DNA from 2 places in the Bradyrhizobium sp. 1(2017) genome. Region 2 is predicted to be linked to the other one. Evidence: riboswitches for the same ligand, from Rfam matches in the RefSeq annotation. Region 2 holds a riboswitch; the other holds the start of a gene.

Region 1 (4,413 bases), 1.6 Mb from region 2:
AAGCCCTCGACCACGAGGCGGTTGGCCTCCTCGGTGCCGATGGTCATGCGTAGCGCATGCGGCAGGCCGTAGTTCTTCAGCGCACGCAGCACCAGGCCCCGCTTGGTGAGGAAGGCGTCGGCCGCGTCCGACGTCTTGCCCTCCGTCGGGAAATGGATCAGCACGAAATTGGCGACACTGGGCGTCACCTTCAGCCCGAGCTTGCCGATCTCCTCGGTCAGCAAGTTGCGCCAGGTCTCGGTGAACTGCTTCGACATCGCCTGGTGCGCGGTGTCCTCGATCGCGGCGATCGCGGCATACATCGCCGGCGTCGACACGTTGAAGGGGCCGCGGATGCGGTTGACCGCGTCGATGATGTGCTCGGGCCCGAACATCCAGCCGATGCGCAGCGCGGCAAGGCCGTGGATCTTGGAGAAGGTGTGCGTCACCACCGTGTTCTCGGTGGTGGCGACCAGCTCGATCCCCATCTCGTAATCGTTGCGCGAGACATAGTCGCAATAGGCGGCGTCCAGCACCAGCAGCACGTGCGACGGCAGCCCGGCGCGCAGCCGCTTGACCTCGTCGAACGGCACATAGGTCCCGGTCGGATTGTTGGGATTGGCAAGCCAGACCAGCTTCGTCTTCGGCGTCACGGCTTTCAGGATGGCGTCGACGTTGCAGGTGAGGTTGGTCTCCTGCGCGATGACGTTCCTGGCGCCGACCGCCATGGTCGCGATCGGGTAGACCAGGAAGCCGTGCGTGGTGGAGATCGCCTCGTCGCCCTGGCCGAGATAGGTGTGCGCGAGCAGATTGAGGATCTCGTCCGAGCCGGCGCCGCAGATGATGCGGTTGGGATCGAGACCGAAGGAGCGGCCGATCGCTTCGCGCAGCACCCGCGAGGTGCCTTCCGGATAGTCCTCGAGATGATCCGCCACGCGCTTGAACGCCTCGATCGCCTTCGGCGAGGGCCCGAACGGCGTCTCGTTGGCCGAAAGCTTGAACACCTTGCGGCCCGGTTCGGCGACCGGGCTCTTGCCGGGCGTGTAGGGCGCGATATCGAGAATGCCGGGATTCGGCACGGGGCGGGACATCTTCAACTCCGGATAGGCTGGGCGGATCGCGACTTACGATTTCGGCCCGGTCGGGGGCACCGTATAGCGCGTTGCGTGGCTGCCGACGAGGGCCGTGGAGCGCACCGAGGCCCCCGCGTCGATCAGGGCAGCCTTGATTTTGTCGATGCTGGTCGCGCCCGTGACCGAGACCAGCAGGGCCGCGCCGTCAAAGGCGGTGTCGGGCACCGCCACGATCTCGGCGAGCGGCGACAGGGCGCGCGCGACCTCGGCGTTCCACCCCGACACGCGCACGCTGAAGGTCTCGACCTCCGTCACCAAAGCGCTGTCGGCGACGCGGGAGATCGCGAACACCGGCAGTGCGGCCGGATGGTCGGCGCGCTCGACGAAGGGCATCCGCGCGATGATCTTTGGCGCGCCGTCTTGCTCGAGCGAGAGCCACCATGGCGTGCGGCTGGAGGTGGCCGAGACCAGCGCCAGATCGCCCTTGGATTTCGCCACCGCCTCGACCGCGGCCTGCGCGCTGAAATGCGCGACGTAAGGCACCGTGAAACCAAAATGGAAGCGCGCGGAATCGCGCATCGCCGGCTCGCTCACGGAGATGTCGGCATGCACGGAGAACGGCGCCTGGACATAGGTGAAGGTCGAGATGATGACGCGCCAGATGCTCTCGACCGTGTCGAGCGGCAGGATGCCGCGATGACGCTGGACGATCTCGCGCATCATGGCGGCCTCGCGCGCCGGGCGGAACGCAGAGCCGACCTCCTGGGTCTGCTTGACCTGGATCAGGCGGTCGATGATGTCGCCGCGCTGCATCAGCAGGCGATGCATGCCCGCGTCGATCTCGTCGATCTCCTTGCGCAATTCCTGAAGCGATGGTGGCGCGGGCGGGCGTTGGGACATATCTGACAGGCGCTGTTGAGAGGCGTTTGGAGGCGGATCGGCCGGTGCCGTCACCGCTGCGGTCAGTGTCTTGATTAGGCAGTCAGGGCGGCGAAAGCAAAGAGAAATGACGGTCTTTTCGGCCCGCGGCCGGGAGGCAAATCCGGTTGAACCCGGTCGCGACTTGACGAAAACCGCCCAAGCCAGTAGATTTTGCCTGTTCCGTGGTCATTTGAGCCGGCCGGCTTGCAGCCACGTTAAAAAACTCGCTAAACAGGCCGGGGACGCTTCCGATCCCGGCCGAACCTATCGTTCAGGCCGGGTTTTTCATGGCCTGATGTCACTGCGGTCTCGAGTCTGATCGCAAATGAGGTCGATGGTCAGATGGGCAGCGTCAAGTCGATTCCGAGTCCCGCGATCAGCACCGATGATCGGTCGCATGAAGTTGATCATCCGAGCTCGGAGGTCATGCATTTCGGCGCCGACCAGCCGCTGCGGCTCGATTGCGGCGTCGATCTCTCGCCGTTCCAGATCGCCTACCAGACCTATGGCGAGCTGAACGCCGATCGCTCCAATGCCGTTCTGATCTGCCATGCGCTGACGGGCGACCAGCATGTCGCCAATGTGCATCCCGTCACCGGCAAGCAAGGCTGGTGGGACACGCTGGTCGGTCCCGGCCGCCCCATTGATCCCAGGCACTACTTCATCATCTGCTCCAACGTGATCGGCGGCTGCATGGGCTCGACCGGTCCGGCCTCGATCAATCCTGCGACCGGCAAGGTGTGGGGCCTGGATTTCCCTGTCATCACCATCCCCGACATGGTGCGCGCGCAGGCCATGCTGATCGACCGGCTCGGCATCGACACGCTGTTCGCGGTGGTCGGCGGCTCGATGGGAGGGATGCAGGTGCTGCAATGGACGGCGGCTTATCCTGCCCGCGTCTACTCCGCGCTGGCGATCGCCTGCTCGACGCGGCACTCGGCGCAGAACATCGCCTTCCATGAGCTCGGCCGCCAGGCCGTGATGGCCGATCCCGATTGGCACAATGGAGGCTATGCCGACCGCGGCATTCATCCGCATCGGGGCCTCGCGGTGGCACGCATGGCGGCGCACATCACCTATCTCTCCGACGCCGCGCTGCACCGGAAATTCGGCCGCCGCATGCAGGATCGCGAGCTGCCGACCTTCTCGTTCGACGCGGATTTCCAGGTCGAGTCCTATCTGCGCTACCAGGGCTCGTCCTTCGTCGAGCGCTTCGACGCCAACTCCTATCTCTACCTGACGCGCGCGATGGACTATTTCGACATCGCCGCCGATCACGGCGGCGTGCTGGCGAAGGCGTTTGCCGGCATCAAGACGCGCTTCTGCGTGGTCTCCTTCACCAGCGACTGGCTGTTTCCGACCTCGGAATCGCGCGCGCTGGTGCATGCGCTGAATGCGTCGAGCGCGCGGGTGTCGTTCGCCGAGATCGAGACCGATCGCGGCCATGACGCCTTCCTGCTCGACGTGCCCGAATTCTTCGACATCTCCCGCGCCTTCCTGCAGTCGGCAGGCAAGGCCCGCGGACTGAAGGATAGTTAGCATGTCCGTGCAGGAAGTCTTGCCGCTCGACGGCGTCGCGACCGGGCAGTCCGGCGATTTTCGCGCCGATCACCGGCTGGTGGCCGAAATGGTGAAGCCGGGCTCGAAGGTGCTCGACGTCGGCTGCGGCGAGGGCGATCTGCTCCAGCTGCTGGAGACGCACGGCATCGACGGCCGCGGCATCGAGCTGTCGCGCGAGGGCGTCAACCGCTGCGTCGCCAAGGGCCTTGCGGTGGTGCAGGGCGATGCCGACACCGACCTCGTGAACTACCCCGATGATGCGTTCGACTACGTGATCCTGTCGCAGACGCTGCAGGCGACGCGGCAGCCGCGTGTGGTGCTGGAGAATCTCCTGCGCATCGGCCGCCGCGCCATCGTCTCGTTCCCGAATTTCGGCTTCTGGAAGATGCGGCTCCAGCTCCTGATCGGTGGCCACATGCCGCGCACCGAGAATCTGCCGGCGACCTGGTACGACACCGCCAACATCCATTTCTGCACCATCAAGGATTTCGTCGAGCTCTGCGACGAGATCAACGTCAAGATGGAGCGTTCGGTGGCGCTCGACCTCTACGGCCGCCCGGTGCCGCTGAACCTGCCCTGGTGGGTGTGGAACATGTTCGGCGAGCAGGGCGTGTTTCTGCTGAGCCGGGGCGGCGGGAAGTAGTTTCCTCGTCATTGCGAGGAGCTCTTGCGACGAAGCAATCCAGGCTGTCTCCGCGAGGGATTCTGGATTGCTTCCTACGCTCGCAATGACGGGATTTGGCTGCGCGGGTGCCTAATGCGCCGCCAGCGACCGCGGATCGCGCACCGGCCACCGTCCTGCTTCCACCAGCGTCACGAACCGCTCGACGCTCTCGTTGAACAGCGCGGGCTCTTCGAGATTGAGCACGTGGCCGGACTT
Region 2 (4,413 bases):
GGGTGATCCCGTATTCCAGAGGCGATTGTTATAGCGCAGATTGGCCGCGGCGTACTGGATGTCCCGGTCAAGCCGGGGCATGACAGTGACGGATGTGGCTACACCCGAAAATGCTTCGATAGCTTGAGGCCCTGTGCCTGGTAGTTCGAGCCGATGCGCTGGCCGTACATCGCATCGGGCCGGGCCAGCATCTTCTCGTAGACCAGGCGGCCGACGATCTGGCCGTGCTCGAGGATGAACGGCACCTCGCGCGAGCGGACCTCCAGCACGGCGCGCGATCCCAGCCCGCCGGCGCCGGCATAACCGAAGCCGGGATCGAAGAAGCCGGCATAGTGCACGCGGAATTCGCCGACCAGGGGATCGAACGGCACCATCTCCGCGGCGTAGTCGGGCGGAACCTGCACAGCTTCCTTGGAGGCGAGGATGTAGAACTCGCCGGGATCGAGGATCAGGCTGCCGTCGGGGCGGGCCGAGATCGGCTCCCAGAAATCCTCCACCGCGTAGCCGGAGCGGCGATCGACGTCGACCACGCCGGTATGGCGCTTGGCGCGATAGCCGACGAAGCCGTTCACCTTCTCGCCCGACAGATCGACCGACACAGCGACGCCGCCCGAGAGATCGGCATCGTCGATGTCGACGAGGCGCTCGGCGGCGTGCAAGCCATCGAGCTCGTCGGCATTGAGGATGGCATCGCCGGTGCGGAAGCGCACCTGCGACAGGCGCGAGCCCTCGCGCACCAGCACCGGAAACGTCTTCGGGCTGATCTCGGCATAGAGGGGGCCGTGATAGCCGGCGCCGATCATGTCGAAGCGGCGGGTGCCGTCGGCGATCACGCGGGTGAAGACGTCGAGCCGGCCGGTCGAGCTCTTGGGGTTCGCGGCCGCGACGATCTCCGGCGGCAGCGCGAGGCTTTCCAACAGCGGCACGATGTAGACGCAGTTGGTCTCGAGCACCGCGCCGTCGGCGAGGCTGAACTCGTGCAGCTTCAACTCGTCGATGCGCTCGGCGACGGTGGCGCCGGGCCCCGGCAGGAAGCTGGCACGGACGCGATAGGCGATGTCGCCGAGGCGCAGATCGAGGCTCGCCGGCTGGATCTGGCTTTCGACGAAATCGTAAGCGGGCAGGATGAGGCCCGCCTCCGCCATCGCCGCGATCATGCGGTCGGGCAGGATACCATTGGCGTCGGCAGCGACCGTGAACGTCAACCCGGGGTCCTCATCAGGGGTCCAGTGCATCCGGACATGCCGGAAATACTAGCCTTTTACGGCTATCCGATGGACGCCTTGACGAAAAGGGCAATGCGGAATATGAGCATCACTTATCCCGTGGTGATTTGAGCCGGCCGGCTTGCAGCCACGTTAAATAAGTCGCTAAACAGGCCGGGGACCTCTGTGATCCCGGCCCGTGGTTTTATCCAGGCCGGTTTTTTTGTGACCGTTTTCGACGAGACGGTCATTTCGGAGGGTCCTATGTCGAAGCCGACTGCCACTTACCGCCCCGAAACCCGCCTGGTCCATTCCGGCACCCTGCGCTCGCAATATGGCGAGACGTCAGAGGCGCTGTTCCTGACGCAGGGCTACGTCTACAACAGCGCCGAGGAGTGCGAGGCGCGGTTCAAGGGCGAAGATCCCGGCTTCATCTATTCGCGCTATTCCAACCCCACCATCGCGATGTTCGAGCGCCGCATGATCGAGCTCGAAGGTGCTGAAGCCGCCCGCTCGGCGGCAACCGGTATGGCCGCGGTGACGACTGCGATCCTGGCGCCGCTCAAGGCCGGCGATCACGTGGTGGCTTCGCGGGCGCTGTTCGGCTCGTGCCTCTACGTCATTCAGGATCTGCTGCCGCGCTACGGCATCGAGACCACGCTGGTCGACGGGCTCGATCTCGACCAGTGGCAGCGGGCGGTGAAGCCGAACACCAAGACGTTCTTCCTGGAGAGCCCGACCAACCCGACGCTCGACGTGCTCGACATTCCCGGCATCGCCGAGATCGCGCACAAGGGCGGCGCGCGGCTCGTCGTCGACAACGTGTTCGCGACCCCGATCTGGCAGAGCCCGCTTGCGCTCGGCGCCGACGTCGTCGTCTATTCCGCGACCAAGCACATCGACGGCCAGGGCCGGTGTCTCGGCGGCATCATCCTGTCCTCGGAAGCCTTCATTGCCGAGCACATCCATAATTTCATGCGCCAGACCGGCCCGTCGATCTCGCCGTTCAACGCCTGGGTCCTGCTCAAGGGCCTGGAGACGCTGGGCGTGCGCGTGCGCGCGCAGACCGACACCGCAGCGCGTATTGCCGAGGTGCTGGCGAGCCATCCGAAGATTTCACGGCTGGTCTATCCCGGCCGCGCCGATCATCCGCAGGCAGCTCTGGTGAAGAAGCAGATGCGCGGCGGTTCGACGCTGGTCGGCTTCGAGGTCAAGGGCGGCAAGCAGGCCGCGTTTCGCGTGCTCAACGAGTTGAAGCTGGCGAAGATCTCGAACAATCTCGGCGACGCCAAGAGCCTTGTCACGCATCCGGCCACGACGACGCATCAGCGCCTCAAGCCGGAAGACCGCGCCGCGCTCGGCATCAGCGAAGGCTTCATCCGCTTCTCCACGGGGCTGGAGCATGCGGATGACCTGATCGAGGATCTGACCGCGGCGCTGGAGAAGGCGTGAGGGTTGGAAATCGTAGGGTGGGTTAGCCCTGCAGATGTGCGAAGCGCATCTGCTCGGCGTAACCCACCACTTCTGTTACCGCGGGCACACAAGAGGTGGGTTACGCCTTCGGCTAACCCACCCTACCTACGGCACCGATATCACATCGGCCGGTACGTCTTCACATCCGCGGGCACGTTCACGCCCAGCTTGATCTGGCCGACGGAACGGATGATGTCGTCGCCGAGGAGCTGGGCGAAGCAGGCGTAGCCCCAATCGTTCATGTGCAGGCCGTCGGCGATGACGAAGCTCTCGACCGGGATCGATTGGTTCTCGTGCCAGTCGCGCATCACCTCGAAGCGCGGGAAGATGCCGACGTGGCGAAGCTCGGCGACCTTGCCGAGCAGCGTCACCATCTTGCCGGCGCTCTCCTTGCGCTGGTTGACGGCCGGCGAATATTGCGGATCGACCAGCACGATGTCGGCGCCGCCCGCAGCCTGGATGCGGCTGATGCCGTCCTCGACCAGTTTAGCGGTCTCGCCGGGATCGAGGTTGCGCAGCACGGCGTTGGTGCCGACCTGCCAGATCACGAGATCCGGATGCACGTCGATCACCTGCGTCTGGAGGCGCTTCATCATCTCGGGCGCATCCTCGCCGCCGACGCCGGCATTGATGACGGTGATGTCGGCGGTCGGATAGTGCCGGCGCAATTGTGCGGCGAGACGGTTCGGATAGTTGAAGTCCGGCGAGCTCGCACCGAAACCTGCGGTCGACGACGAGCCGAACGCGACGATGACGACGGGCTGGCCGGCGACGAGCTTGCTTGCGACATGCGGCAGCGAGCCCATCGCCTTCGAGGCGCCCTTCGGCGGCAGGCAGGGCACGCGGCTGAAGATGTCGCCGGCGGATTTTGCGACCTCCTTCACCTTGTCGATGGCCCGCGCCGCGACGCCGCGGTGTTCGGGGGACGTCGCTGCGACGGTGGTTTGGGAGGGCGCCGCGGACGCGGGATCAGCCGCTTGCGCGGCGTGCGTCTGCGCGCCGGCCTGCGAAGCGGGCATCAGCAACAACAGCATCGCCGCTGCGGGCGCAGCCAGCCATGGCGTCAGGCAAAAAGGGCGGAGAGAACTCATTAACGCTAGACCTCAATTTTGCTGCTGGGCCGGCTCCAGATGGGCAGCGTCGATCACGAATTGTGCCAACGCCCGGCCAAGGCAATCATGGACCTGTTTCGCCAGCTCGGGCCCGCGGGACGGGTTGAACAGGTCGAACTGGCCCTGATCATTCCACTGCCTCATGATCGCGAAACGGTCAAACAGCGGGATATCATGCTCCTGCGCCACTACCCGCATGTTGTCGAGGTATGGCGGCACCGAGATCATGGTTTCGGTACGCGGGCTGTACTGCAAATTCATCAAGACGACGTCGGCCCCTGCCTTTTGCAACGCAGTAACCCCTTCGGTCACTGCGCCGCGAAAATCGTCGGGATCGATGGCGCGGATAGCATCCACGGTCCCGGTCTGCCAGATGACCAAAGTAGGCGTTTTTGCTTCCATCAGCTTAACGAAAGTCGCCGCGGTCTCCTCTGCTGTCTTCTTGCTCTGTATTTCTACGGAGACGTGCACCGCCTCCGAGGGGGGCAGCTTGTCCTTGAGGCTCGCCTCCATGCGCGCCGGATATGAGCTGCTCTCCGAGGATGGAATCGTCGTCGAGCGGCTGCCGATGACCAGGATCTCCAGCGGCTTGCCGGCCTTGACGGCATCGGCGACCTTGGGAA

The links. A riboswitch is a leader RNA that binds a small molecule or an ion and turns the genes downstream of it on or off. The one in region 2 is predicted to bind S-adenosylmethionine.
Region 1: linked by a shared signal. The riboswitch ahead of metX (homoserine O-acetyltransferase MetX) and the one ahead of HAP40_RS35585 (O-succinylhomoserine sulfhydrylase) in region 2 are both predicted to bind S-adenosylmethionine.

What each region holds. Positions count from the first base shown of each region.
Region 1 is NZ_CP050022.2:1,238,059-1,242,471, forward strand. Features, by position in the region: gene HAP40_RS05925 (pyridoxal phosphate-dependent aminotransferase) at 1-1,070, opposite strand, end outside; gene HAP40_RS05930 (chorismate mutase) at 1,104-1,952, opposite strand; SAM riboswitch at 2,146-2,225, shown strand; gene metX (homoserine O-acetyltransferase MetX) at 2,316-3,512, shown strand; gene metW (methionine biosynthesis protein MetW) at 3,514-4,176, shown strand; gene HAP40_RS05945 (alpha/beta fold hydrolase) at 4,288-4,413, opposite strand, start outside.
Region 2 is NZ_CP050022.2:7,502,728-7,507,140, forward strand. Features, by position in the region: gene HAP40_RS35580 (2'-deoxycytidine 5'-triphosphate deaminase) at 99-1,235, opposite strand; SAM riboswitch at 1,316-1,395, shown strand; gene HAP40_RS35585 (O-succinylhomoserine sulfhydrylase) at 1,470-2,657, shown strand; gene HAP40_RS35590 (SGNH/GDSL hydrolase family protein) at 2,798-3,769, opposite strand; gene HAP40_RS35595 (SGNH/GDSL hydrolase family protein) at 3,782-4,413, opposite strand, start outside.